DNA from 2 places in the Actinotalea sp. JY-7876 genome. Region 2 is predicted to be linked to the other one. Evidence: riboswitches for the same ligand, from Rfam matches in the RefSeq annotation. Region 2 holds a riboswitch; the other holds the start of a gene.
The links. Region 2 has a riboswitch for thiamine pyrophosphate ahead of H2O74_RS15560 (thiamine ABC transporter substrate binding subunit). Riboswitches for the same ligand answer to the same signal wherever they lie in the genome.

Region 1: linked by a shared signal. The riboswitch ahead of H2O74_RS04350 (YkoF family thiamine/hydroxymethylpyrimidine-binding protein) and the one ahead of H2O74_RS15560 (thiamine ABC transporter substrate binding subunit) in region 2 are both predicted to bind thiamine pyrophosphate.

The regions. Positions count from the first base shown of each region.
Region 1 covers NZ_CP059493.1:909,001-915,522, forward strand. Annotated here, with positions in the region: gene greA (transcription elongation factor GreA) at 1-88, opposite strand, end outside; gene H2O74_RS04330 (DUF4307 domain-containing protein) at 309-719, opposite strand; gene mca (mycothiol conjugate amidase Mca) at 923-1,783, shown strand; gene H2O74_RS04340 (hypothetical protein) at 1,780-2,115, shown strand; gene H2O74_RS04345 (nitrilase-related carbon-nitrogen hydrolase) at 2,150-2,983, shown strand; TPP riboswitch at 3,046-3,165, shown strand; gene H2O74_RS04350 (YkoF family thiamine/hydroxymethylpyrimidine-binding protein) at 3,236-3,946, shown strand; gene H2O74_RS04355 (ECF transporter S component) at 3,943-4,578, shown strand; gene H2O74_RS04360 (ABC transporter ATP-binding protein) at 4,575-6,050, shown strand; gene H2O74_RS04365 (energy-coupling factor transporter transmembrane protein EcfT) at 6,047-6,522, shown strand, end outside.
Region 2 covers NZ_CP059493.1:3,360,447-3,366,968, reverse strand. Annotated here, with positions in the region: gene H2O74_RS15590 (monovalent cation/H+ antiporter complex subunit F) at 1-265, shown strand, start outside; gene mnhG (monovalent cation/H(+) antiporter subunit G) at 262-672, shown strand; gene H2O74_RS15580 (DUF4235 domain-containing protein) at 662-910, opposite strand; gene H2O74_RS15575 (sodium:proton antiporter) at 1,022-2,314, opposite strand; gene H2O74_RS15570 (hypothetical protein) at 2,319-2,756, opposite strand; gene H2O74_RS15565 (hypothetical protein) at 2,890-3,345, opposite strand; TPP riboswitch at 3,482-3,602, shown strand; gene H2O74_RS15560 (thiamine ABC transporter substrate binding subunit) at 3,680-4,762, shown strand; gene H2O74_RS15555 (iron ABC transporter permease) at 4,759-6,504, shown strand; gene H2O74_RS15550 (ABC transporter ATP-binding protein) at 6,501-6,522, shown strand, end outside.

The DNA of each region.
Region 1 (6,522 bases), 1.1 Mb from region 2:
CCGTGGTCGTCAGACGGTCCAGCTCGGCGGCGAGGCGGTCGTGCGCCTCCTGCGTCAGCCAGATGACGGACGTGCTCGTCTCGGTCACGATCGCTCCTTCCGTGGTGCGTGCGTGGGCCTGCGGCCCACGGTCAGGCTGCGGGGGGCCGCAGACGTGGTCGTTCGGCAGATCTGCTCGTTCGGGGATCCGGCGCCCGTCCCGACCAGCCGACTCACGGCGGCGCCGTGAGGGCCACGGTGCGCGACGCTGCGCCGGGACATGGGGGCGTGGAAACGACGATTGTAGCAAGGCGGCGCGTGAGCGCCGCTCAGGGGGTCCAGCAGCTCTCGACGACGCCCGTCACCGCGGGCTCGGACACCGCCACGGTGCTCGCGAGCCGCACCGTCCGGGCCTCGGCCGGGCCGATGTCGACGACCACGACGCCGACCTGGGCGTGCTGCTGGTTCAGGGCGTGCAGCCGGCACCGGACCTCGACGGAGGGGTCGGGCCGGATGACGTCGTAGACGATCTCGATGTCGCCGTCGCCGACCGTGAAACCGACGTCCTTCCAGGTCACGGGCTTGGCGCCCGCGCCGAGCCCGGTCCAGACGGCGAGGGCGACCGCTCCCAGCCCGAGCAGCACCACCAGGGCGCGCTGGAGGCGGCGCGCCCCGGGTCCGGGCGTCGTGCCGTAACGGCCGTCGGGGGGCGTGGTGCCGGTCGTGGACGTGATGCTCACCTCGGCGAGGTCGGGCGTGGTGCGACGTGTCGTCGCCGTGCGTCACCATTGTCCCCGGTGCGAGAGGCTGGTCGGACCGCGACCGGACCCGCACGACCGAACGAGGAGGCACGTCCGTGAACCACGCCCCAGGCACGAGCGCCGCGGGAGACGAGCCCGGGCCCGCCGGCTCCGGCGCGGCGCCCCGGGCGGGCCTGCGCCTCATGGCGGTGCACGCGCACCCGGACGACGAGTCGAGCAAGGGCGCCGCGACGACGGCCATGTACGCCGCGCAGGGCGCCGACGTGCTGGTCGCGACGTGCACGGGCGGCGAGCGCGGCAGCATCCTCAACCCCCGCTACGGGCACGTGCACGCGTCGCTCGAGGAGATGGCCGAGGTCCGCCAGGTCGAGATGGCGGCGGCGGCCGCCGCCCTGGGGGTGCGTCAGCAGTGGCTGGGGTTCGTGGACTCGGGCCTGCCCGAGGGCGACCCGCTGCCACCGCTGCCGGACGGCTGCTTCGGGCTCGTGCCGCTCGAGGAGGCCGCCGAGCCGCTCGTGCGCCTGGTGCGCGAGTTCCGGCCGCACGTGATGACGACGTACGACCCGAGCGGGGGCTACCCGCACCCGGACCACATCATGTGCCACCGGGTCGCGGTCGAGGCCTTCGCGGCTGCCGGGGACCCGGAGCGCTACCGCGACTCCGGTGAGCCGTGGCAGCCGCTCAAGCTCTACTACAACCACGACTTCTCGATCGCCCGCATGCGCGCGATCCACGACGCCGTGCGCGCGGAGGGCCTCGAGTCGCCGTTCGGGGACTGGCTCGCGAGCCGCGAGCTGCGCGAGATCCCCGAGCGCCCCGTCACGACGCGCGTGCCGTGCAGCGACTACTTCCCGGCGCGTGACGCGGCGCTGGTCGCGCACGCGACGCAGATCGACCCCGAGGGCTTCTTCTTCGCGGTGCCGCGTGGCCTCGAGGCCCGCGTGTGGCCGGTCGAGGAGTACGAGCTCGCCGAGTCGCGGGTGCCCACGACGCTGCCGGAGGACGACCTGTTCGCGGGCATCGAGCCGGAGGTGCAGCGATGAGCGCGCACGTCGACGCCCTGGCCGCACCGCACCCCGGCACCTGGGTCGCGAGCGTCGTGGCGACGCCGTCGTCGGAGCCGGAGCTGCAGGAGGGCGTGGACCCGGACAGCGTCACGCCCGGCGTGCTCGGCTTCCTGGTCACCCTGGCCGCGGTCGTCGCGTGCATCCCGCTGTTCCTGTCCATGACCCGCAAGATCCGCGGCGTGCAGCACCGGGGACGTCTCGAGACCGAGGCCGAGGAGGAGCGAGCGGCCGGTGACGGCCCGGCCGGCGGGCCCGCGCGGGACGCCGAGGCCCCCGAGGGCACGGACCCGGGCGGCCCGCGCGGATGACCCCCGTGGCGGTCGCCGGCGTGCCGAGGCGCCCGTGATCCGGGTGCACGCCGTCGCGTTGCGGTCGGACCCGGACCGGCCCACGGCGGCCGCTGCCGCGGTGGCGGCCGTGGAGCGCGCCGCCGACGACGGCGCGGCGCTCGTGGTGCTGCCCGAGTACGCCGTCGCCTTCGACCCGCGCGGGGTGGGGTCCGACCAGGCCGAGCCGCTCGACGGGCCCTTCGTCGCCGGGTTGGCGCGCGCCGCGGCGCGCACCGGGGTGGTGGTCGTCGCCGGCACGGTGCTGCCGGGCTCCCGGCCGGAGCGTGCCGTCAACGCCGTGGTGGCGCTGGGCGCGGACGGGGTCCTGGGTGTCTACCGCAAGGTGCACCTCTACGACGCGTTCGGCCACCGCGAGTCCGAGCGGCTCGAGCCGGGCGACCCGGCTGCGGCGCCGCTCGTCGTGCCCGTCGGTGACCTGCGGGTCGGGGTCCTCACGTGCTACGACCTGCGGTTCCCGGAGAGCGCGCGGCTGCTCGTGGACGCGGGCGCGACGGTGCTCGCCGTGCCGGCCGCGTGGGCCGCCGGGGAGCACAAGGCCGACCACTGGGCCACGTTGCTGCGCGCACGGGCGATCGAGAACACCGCCTACGTCGTGGGCGCGACGCAGCGGGGGCCAGGCGTCGTCGGCGGGCCGGCGGTCGTGGACCCCGACGGCGTCGTGCTGGCCGGCGACCCCGGGCGGGTGGCGGCCGACGACCGCGGCCGGGACGCCGACGACGGGCCGGAGGTCGCCGCCGCCGAGCTCGACGCCGGCGTCGTCGCGCGCGTGCGGGAGCGCAACCCCTCGCTGCGGAACCGGCGCTACCGCGTCGTCCCCGGGGACTGACCGGCGGTCCACGGCGCGGGCCGACCCTTGACACGCGCCGACCCCTCGGCGAGGGTCGGCGGGACAAGCCCCCGGGGAGCGCGTACGCGCTGAGAGTGTGGTCGGACCGCAAGGTCGAGCCACTGACCCGTGGAACCTGACCCGGTTCGCACCGGCGTAGGGAGATGGGCGAGGTGCCGCTGCGGCGGTCGCGACCGGCGACGCCGTGCCGCGCGCTCACCGGGGGCGCCGTGCGCGCACTCAGGAGGCACCATGCCGACCACCCGGACCACCGCACCGACGAGCACCGCACCGACGAGCACCGCACCGACGACCACGGCACCGACGACGAGCGGCGACGTGCCCGACCACGTCCGGGCGGGCGTGGGCCTGCGCCTCACGCTCCTGCCCGCGGCCGACGACGTCGTGCCCCCGATCCTCGGCGCGCTCGCGGCGGCGGCGCTCGAGGTCCCGGGTCTCGAGGTCGCCACCGACGACGTCTCGACGCTGGTCCGCGGACCGGAGCAGGACCTCGCCCGGTACCTCGTCGCCGTGCTCACCTCGGCCGTGGCGGCGACGCCGAGCGGCCACGTCGTGGCCGTGGTGCACCTGTCGCGCGGCTGCCCGGGCGAGCTGGACCGCGTCGCCGGCGAGACCGGGTGCGCCGTCGCGGGTGACCTGCCCGGTGTCGCACCCGTGAGCCTGCCGGCCACCGGCCTGCGCGCGGCGGCCCACTGGGCGCTCTACCCGCTGGGGGTCCCCGACGCGATGGGGCCCATCGAGCGGGCGATCGCGCGCGCCGGGGACGCGGGCACGCTCGCCCGCCCGGAGCACTTCGTGACGCGCCTGGAGGGCGACCTCGCCGACGTGCTGGCGACCGTCGTCGACACGTGGGCCGCCGTCGGCGGCGAGGTGCGGCACGTCGTGAGCCACGCGACCGTGAGCCTGGGCAGCCCGTCCGCCGCGACGGCGGCCGGCCGGTGAGCCCGCGGACCGCGCCCGGCCGCGCCGCGTGGGCGCTGCGGGACATCGTCGTGCTCGCCGTGCTGGCCGCCGTCTTCGGGTTCCTGTACTGGGCGCTGGTCCAGGCGTGGGGCGGCCTGCAGGTCGCCATGGGGCCCCTCGGCGACCTGGCGCAGAACGCGCTCATGGGTGGCTGGATCGTCGTCGCGCCGCTGGCCGTCTTCGTCGTGCGTCGTCCGGGTGCGGGGATCGCCGCCGAGATCGGCGCCGCGTTCGTCGAGTTCGCCTTCCTCGGCTCCCCGGCCGGCCCGACCCTGCTCATCGCGGGGCTCGTCCAGGGCGGCGGCGCGGAGCTGGCCTTCGCCGTGACGCGCTACCGACGCTTCGGGTGGCCGACGTTCCTCGCCTCCGGGCTGACCGCGGTGACGGCGAGCTTCCTGTGGGCCGGCACGACGGCGGACTGGTGGCACCAGGACCACCTCGTCCTGCGCGTGGTCCTGCAGCTGCTCAGCGGGCTGCTGCTCACCGGCGTCCTCGCCAAGGTCCTCGCCGAGGGGCTCCTGCGCACGGGCGTCCTCGACAACTTCCCCGCCGGTCGGGACCGTTGGGACGAGCCGGCGGCCGACGCCGACGCGGCGCCGGCGCGCGCGTGAGCGTCGTCCGCCTGCGCGGGGTGCGGGTGCGGTTCCCGGGTCGGGCCCGGCCGGGCCTGGACGGCGTTGACCTCGATGTCGAGGCGGGGGAGCGCGTCCTGCTGACGGGGCCCTCGGGCTGCGGCAAGTCGACGCTGCTGGCGGTGCTCACCGGCGTCGTACCGCAGGCGGTCGCGGCCCGCGTCGGCGGCGACGTCGCCGTGCTCGGCAGGGACCCCCGCTCGACGCCGGTCCCCACGCATGCGCTCGACGTCGGCTGGCTCGGCCAGGACCCGGCCTCCGGGACGTGCCTGCCGACCGTCGACGCCGAGGTGGCCCTGCCGCTGGAGAACCGCGGCGTCCCGGCCGGCGAGATCCGCGCCCGGGTCCGGCGCGCGCTGGAGGACGTCGGGGCCGCGCACCTCGCGGGACGCCGCACGGCGCGCCTGAGCGGGGGAGAGCAGCAGCGGGTCGCGCTCGCGGCGGTGCTGGCGGGCGACCCGCGGCTCCTCCTGCTCGACGAGCCGACGTCGATGCTCGATCCGGTCGGGGCCGCGCGCGTCCACGCCGCGCTCGCGCGGCAGGGTGGGCGCACGACGCTCCTGGCGGCACACCGGCGGTCCTCGGGGGCGTGGCTGCCGACCCGCGAGGTCGGGTTCGACGGGTCCGGCCGGGTCCGGTCGGGCGGTGCCGTCCGCGACACGGTGCCGCCCGCGCCGGTGCGCACCGAGCGGGACCGGGGGCGGCCCGGTCCCGCCGTCGTCCGGCTGCGGGGGGCCGGCTGGCACCAGGGCGGCCGGCTGGTGGTGCGGGACGTCGACCTGGACCTGCGGGCCGGCCAGGTCACCGCGGTCGTGGGCTGCAACGGCAGCGGCAAGTCCTCGCTGCTCCTCGGCCTCGCGGGCTTCCTCCCCGGCGTCGGCGACGTCGTCGGCACGGGGGCGGCGCCGCCCGCGCTCGTGCTCCAGCGGCCCGAGCACCAGCTGCTCACCCGGACGGTGGCCGCGGAGGTGGCGTACGGCCTCCGGGACCGGCGCGCGGGTCGGGCCGGGTGGCTCGCGGGTCGCGCGTCCGCCGAGCGTGCCGTCGCGGACGAGGCCCGGGACGGCGTCGTGCGCGAGGCGTTGGCCACCTTCGGGCTGGACGGCCTCGCCGGCGCCGACCCGTTCCGGCTTTCTGGCGGGCAGCAGCGGCGGCTGACGATCGCGGCGATGGCCGTGCTCGACCGGCCCGTGCTGCTGCTGGACGAGCCGACGTGCGGCCTGGACGACCTCCAGGCCGCACACGTCGTCGCGCTGGTCGACGCGCGGGCCGCGCGCGGGACCGCCGTCGTGCTGGCGACGCACGACCTGGCGCTCGCGCGCCGCGTCGCCGACCAGGTCGTGGTGCTGCGCGACGGCGACGTGGTGGCGGCGGGCCCGGCCGACCTGCTCGACGACGACGCGCTCCTGGCGGGTGCCGGGCTCCTCGTCCACGCCGGCGCCGGCGCATGACCTCGGCCGCGGCACGTCCCGCCGCGCCCGCGGGCTGGCTCGCGGGCTGCGACCCGACGGTCCTGCTGGGCGTGGTCGTCGCGCTGCCCGTGGTGCTCGGGCGCACCTTCGACGCCCGGCCGCTCGCGGTGCTCTGGGTGCTGGCGCTCGTGGCCGCCGCGAGCCTCGCGCGCGTGCCGGCGCGGCGCCTCGTCGCCTCCCAGCTCGCGTTCGTCTGGTTCGGCCTGAGCCTGCTCGCGGTCAACGCGGTGTCGCGCGACGGCGAGGTGCTCGCCTCGTGGGCCGGGCTCGAGGTGACCGACCACGGTCTGGCGGTGGGTGCGGCGCTCGCCGTCCGCACCCTGCTCGTGGGCGCGGGCGCCGTGGCCTTCTGGCACGCCACGGACCCCGAGCGGCTCCTGGGTTCGCTGCACCAGGTGGCCCGCCTGCCGGTGCGCGTGAGCTGCGCGATGCTGGCGGCGTACCGGCTGCT
Region 2 (6,522 bases):
CCTCGTCGGGGGCATCGCGCTCGAGGCGGCGTGGTCGCGGCGGGTCGACACCGTGCCGATCCTCGTCGTGCTGTCGCTGGTCGGGTTCCTCGCCTCGGTCACGGTCGCGCGCTTCGCCGCCGTCGAGACCGAGGGCGAGGGCCGCATCCTCACGCGCGAGGAGCTCGCGGCGCTCGAGAACGAGCGCATCGAGGCCGAGCGTGCGGAACGCGAGAGCAGCGACGAGGAGCACCGCGGCGGCCGCGCGAAGGGGGAGGTGTCATGAGCTGGGAGACCGTGCTCGACGTCGTCGCGTGGCTCTGCCTGCTGGGTGGCTCGCTGCTCGCGTTCTCGGCCGGCGTCGGCGTCGTCCGCTTCCCGGATCTGCTGGCGCGCATGCACACGGCGGCCAAGCCGCAGGTGCTCGGACTCCTGCTGCTCATGCTCGGGCTCGGCCTGCGCCTGCGGACGGGGCACATCATCTGGATGCTCGTGCTGGTCGTGCTGTTCCAGATGCTCACGGCGCCGGTCGCGTCCCACATGCTCTCGCGCGCGGGCTACCGGACCGGCAAGGTGCGCAGCGAGATGCTCGTCGTGGACGAGCTGACGCGTGACATGGAGGCCGCCCAGGCGCAGGCGAGCCGCGAGGAGCAGCAGGACGAGCGCGAGGGCGGCCCCGCAGTCAGCGGATGATCTTGGCGGCGCCGCGCGTCGCGAGCACCCGGGCCAGCGCGACGATGGCCCCCGAGATCGCCGCCGAGGCGAGCACCTCCCCGACGCGTGCGTCGCCCGGGTCCTCCGCCTTGGGCGGCTTGTGGCCGAGCACCTTGTTCCAGCTCCGGTCGATGAGCTGGTTCGCCAGCCACGCCGCGCCCAGCGCGAACCCGAGGCCGACGGCCTTGGCGACCCACGACTCCTTCTTGGACTCCACGGTTCCTCCTGATGATCGTCCTGTCGAGAGGCTAGTGCCGCACGGGTCGCCGCGCGCCCGCTGGTGCGGGGCGTCCGCCTCACCCCAGCCGGAACCCGCGGATCGACACAGTCAGACGGCCGTGTGCGCCGGGTCCTCGTCCGTGCCCGCCGCGCGCCGCTCGCGCGCGCGGTCCAGGCGGGCCATGACGGGCGTCGCCGCGACGCCGTGGAGCAGGATCGAGCCGACCACGACGAGCGCGACGACGGCCCAGATGCGCTGCGGGTCGGCGAAGTCCCCGTGCTCCAGCGCGTACGCCACGTAGAAGAGCGAGCCGACGCCGCGCACGCCGAAGAAGGCGATCACCCGGCGCTCCCGGCGGCCCGTGCGTCCGCCCGCGAGGCCGATCATCCCGGTGAGGGGACGGACCACGAGGAGGAACAGCGCGGCGAAGGCGACGTCGGCCCACCCGATCCCGGCGAGCAGCCCGCGTGCCACGGCGCCGCCGAGCATGACGATCACCACCACGGTGAGCAGGCGCTCGACCTGCTCCACGAAGGAGTGCAGGACCGCGTGGTACTCGTCGTGGCGCTCGACGTCGCGCAAGGCGACGGCGCAGACGAAGACGGCGACGAAGCCGTAGCCCTCCGCGAGCTCGACCGCGCCGTAGGCGAGGAACGTCGCGGCCAGCGCGACGAAGCCCTGCGCGTGCTCGCTCAGGTGTCGCCGTCGGGCGAAGTCGGAGAAGAAGAGCCGGCCCAGGAGCCGGCCCACGACCGCGCCGCCCAGCACGCCGACGGCGATGCGCCAGCCGACGTCGACGACCAGCCACTCGCCGGCCCAGCCGTCGAGCGCCGGTCCGGCCACGCTGATCGCGATGGCCGCGTACGTGAAGGGGAAGGCGAGCCCGTCGTTGAGGCCGGCCTCGGCCGTCAGGGCGAACCGGGCCTCGTCGTCGTCCTGCCCCGGCTGGGCCGTCGGCTCGTTGACCTGCACCTCGCTCGCGAGGACGGGATCTGTCGGTGCGACGGCGGCCGCGACGAGCACGGCCGCGGCGAGCCCGAGCCCGAGCAGCCACGACCCGAGCACCACGGCCGCGATGATCGACAGCGGCATGGTGATGCCGAGGAGCCGCCACGTGGTGGCCCACGGGCGCAGCCCGACGCTGCGGTTGATCGCCAGCCCTGCGCCCATGAGGGACACGACGACGCAGATCTCGGTGAGGTGGAGCGCGACGACGTGGTGCTCGACCGGATCCGGGTCGGGCAGGCCGGGCAGCAGCGTGAAGGCCAGGATGCTGGCGCCCAGGAAGACGGCTGGCATCGACAGCGGCGCGCGGTGCAGCGCCCGGGGCAGTACGGCGGCGGCGAGGGTCGCGACGCCGATGACGGCGAAGACGGCCCCGCTGCCGTCGAACTGGATCACCGCATCACGTCGGCTCGAGCCAGAGGTAGACGTTCTGGCCGGACTCGTGCGCGGCAGCGACCAGGCCCGTGATGGAGCGCACCAGCGGCTGCAGGTCCTCGCCCGCCGCGTCCATCTCCTCCGACGCCGCCCACGCCTGCGCGACCTCCCCGGGCGCGTCGGCGTCCTCGGGCGCGTCGAGCTGCGCCAGCACCTCGCACAGGAACGGCGGCAGCCGGAAGAGGAGCTCGTGGTCGAGGTCCACCTCGGCCACCTCGAGGTCCCCGCTGCCGAAGCGGACGGCCTTCGCGGCGATCTCGCCGAGCACCTCGAGGTCGACGGGCGTCAGCGAGACGTCCAGCGCCGACGTCGCGTCGTCGAGGTCGTCCCCGGCGTCGAGCGCGTCGGCGCGGGCGATCGCCTCGGCGTGGGTCCCTGCGAAGAGCTGTGAGACGAGCGACATGGCCGTCCTCCCGGGGTGCTGCTGGGCCGTGTCGCGAGCGTAACCAGCAGCCGCCCGCGTGTCCCGGCGTACGTCAGCGGGCGGGTCCGGTCACGTCCTCGCGGTCGACGAGCAGCGCGTCCGCGGCCGCCGCTCAGGGGCGGGCGGAGCCCTGGATCGCGTCGACGATGCTCTTCGCCGCCCCGCGCTTGACGCCGACGTTGAGGCGCACGAGCGAGGCGCCGTCGGCCGGGTCCACCAGCGAGATCTCGTTGAGCACCATCGAGCGCCACCGGACCTCCAGCGCGGCGCGGGGCGCGGCGAAGATCGTCTCGCCGATGCCCGCGCCCATGGCCGTGCGCGCGATGAGCAGCACCCGCTCGGTCGTGCCCACGAACCACGCGGCGGGCGGGACGACGGCGACCATCAGGCCCACCGATCCGCCCGTCGCGGCCAGGGTCGCCATCGACGCCGCGGCGCCCGCGAGCGTCTTCGCCGAGAAGTCCCGCTTCGTGCCGCCCTTGACCTGGACCGTCGTCACGGCGAGCACGCGCTCTCCCTCGACCAGCTGCGCCTGGACGTGCTCGAGGAGGTCGGACTTGGCGGACATGGCGGCTCCTGCCGGACGGCTCGTCGGACGGCGCCAGCGTAGGGGCGGGCGGCGGGCCCCAGCAGGACCATGAGGGTGATCGGCGCCGTGTCGACGTCGCACGAACCGGCCGCGGACCTGCGGCGGTAGAGTCGGCTCCGAACGACAGGGGAGCGTCGCCCGGGCCACCGGGCGCAGGACGCTGAGAGTGCGGGTGACCGCAGACCCTCGAACCTGATCCGGGTGATGCCGGCGTAGGGAGTCGGGAACGTCTCAGACGTCGTCCACGTCGGCGCGGCACGATGCCGCGGCCGCCGCGGATGGCGTCCCCCTCCTGCTACCACGAGGAGGAGCCATGGCGAGGATCGCCACCCACCACCGCACGCGACGGCTCGCGCCGTACGCGGCCCTCGCCGTGCTGCCGCTCGCGGCGTGCTCCGCGATCGGCGCCGACCCGGAGCCCGCGGCGTCCGGCGACGGCGCCGGCACGGTCGTGCTCGTCACGCACGACTCGTTCGCGCTGTCCGACGACGTCGTCGCGGCCTTCGAGGCGGAGACCGGCCTCACGCTCGAGACCCGCGCGCCCGGCGACGGCGGCGCGCTCGTCAACCAGCTGATCCTCACCAAGGACGCCCCGCTGGGCGACGTCGTCTACGGCATCGACACTACCTTCGCGAGCCGCGCGATCGCCGAGGGCGTGCTCGAGCCCTACGAGTCGCCGGCGGCCGGCGCGGACGTGGCCGCGCACGCGGTCGACGACGGCCACCACCTGACGGCGGTCGACGTGGGCGACGTGTGCGTCAACGTCGACCACGAGTGGTTCGCCGAGGCGGGCGTCCCCGAGCCGACGACGCTGGCCGACCTGACCGATCCCGCCTACCGGGACCTGCTCGTCGTGACGAACCCGGCGACGTCGTCGCCGGGTCTGGCGTTCCTGCTGGCCACCGTCGCGGAGCTCGGCGAGGACGGCTGGGAGCAGTACTGGACGGCGCTGCGGGACAACGGCGTCAAGGTCGTCTCCGGCTGGTCGGACGCGTACTACGTCGACTTCTCGGGCCCGTCGAGCGAGGGGGAGCGCCCCCTCGTGCTCAGCTACGCCTCGTCGCCGCCCTCGGAGGTCGCCGAGGGCGCGACGCAGGCGCCCACCGGCGCGCTGCTCGACACCTGCTTCCGCCAGGTCGAGTACGCGGGGGTCCTGGCCGGGGCCGCCAACCCCGACGGCGCCCGCCAGGTCGTCGACTGGCTGCTGAGCCAGGACGTCCAGGCGGACCTGCCCGGCAGCATGTACGTCTACCCCGTGGACACGTCGGTGCCGCTGCCGGACGCCTGGGCCCAGCACGCACCGCTGCCGGCCGAGCCCCTGACACTGGACCCCGCGCTCATCAGCGAGCACCGCGACGCCTGGATCGAGCGCTGGACGGAGATCGTGATCGGGTGAGCGCCACCCTGCCGGCCGAGCCCGCCACGCCCCCGCGCGCGCTCGTCGCGCCGGGGGCCTGGCCGGTCGCGCGCCGGTGGGTCGGCTGGGGGCTGGCGGCGGGCCTGCCGCTGCTGTTCCTCGGCGTGTTCTTCGCGTACCCCGTCCTCGCGCTGCTGCGGCTGGGCTTCGTCGGCGACACCGGCGGGCCGGACCTGTCCGGCGTCGCCGACGTGCTCGGCCGCGCCCGGACGTGGCGGATCATCGGCACGACGCTGGGCCAGTCCGTGGTCGGCACGGCGCTGTCCCTGGTGCTCGGCCTACCCGTGGCCTTCCTGCTGCACCGGCGCGAGTTCCGCGGGCGCCGGGCCCTGCGCGCGTTCGTCGTCGTGCCGTTCGTGCTGCCCACCGTGGTCGTGGGCGTGGCGTTCCGCTCCGTCCTGGCCGACTCCGGACCGCTGGGGTTCCTCGGCATCGACGGGACGTTCGCGGGCGTCGTCGCGGCGCTCGTGTTCTTCAACCTGGCCGTCGTGGTGCGCACGGTCGGCGGATTCTGGGCCGGGCTGGACCCGCGCGCCGAGCAGGCCGCGCGCGCGCTCGGCGCCTCGCCCTGGCGGGCGTTCCGGCACGTCACGCTGCCCGCGCTCACGCCCGCGATCGCGTCGGCCGCGGCGATCGTCTTCCTCTTCTGCGCGACGGCGTTCGGCGTCGTCCTCGTGCTCGGCGGGACCGGCTACGGCACCGTGGAGACGGAGATCTGGGTCCAGACGACGCAGTTCCTGGACCTGCGCGCGGCGGCGGTGCTCTCGGTCGTCCAGATCGCCGTCGTCGCGGGGTGCCTGCTGCTCGCCGGCCGCGCCCGGAGCAGCCGCGAGCGCGCCCTGCAGCTCCTGCCCGACGCCGGCCCGCCGCGGCTCGCGCTGCGCGGCCCCGCCCGGCGCCGGGGCGACGTCCTCGCGGTCGCCGTGACGGCCGTCGTCGTCGGCGTGCTGCTCGTGCTGCCGCTCGCCACGGTGGTCGTGCGCTCGCTGCGCACGCCGACGGGGTGGGGCCTGGGCAACTACGTCGCCCTCGGCACGACGGGCGGCGCCAACGCGCTCAGCGTGACGGTGTGGGAGGCGGCGCTGACGTCGGTCCGGATCGCCGTGGACGCGACGGTGATCGCCGTCGTCGTCGGTGGGCTCGTCGCGCTGGTCGCCTCGCGCCGGCCCCGCGCGCCCGGCGCCCGGCGCGCGGTGCGGGTCCTGGACGCGCTGTTCATGCTGCCGCTCGGCGTCTCGGCGGTGACGGTCGGGTTCGGGTTCCTCGTCACCTTCGACCGGCCCTTCGGCCTGGACCTCGACCTGCGCTCGTCCGCGGCGCTCATCCCCGTCGCCCAGGCCGTGGTGGCGACCCCGCTCGTGGTGCGTAGCGTGCTGCCCGTGCTGCGCGCCGTCGACACCCGCCTCCACGAGGCCGCTGGCGTCCTCGGGGCGACGCCCGCGCAGGTGCTGCGGCACGTCGACTGGCCGGTCGCGGCGCGCTCCCTGGGGGTCGCGGTCGGCTTCGCGTTCGCCGTCAGCCTCGGCGAGTTCGGGGCGACGTCGTTCCTTGCGCGGCCCGAGCGGCCGACCCTGCCGGTCGTGATCTTCCGGCTGCTGGGGCGGCCGGGCGCCGAGAACCTCGGCATGGCGCTCGCGGCCGCGGTGCTGCTGGGGCTCATGACGGCGCTGGTCATGGGCCTGGCCGAACGGCTGCGCCCGGCGGGCGGGACCGAGCTGTGAGCGGGGCGGAGGGACCCG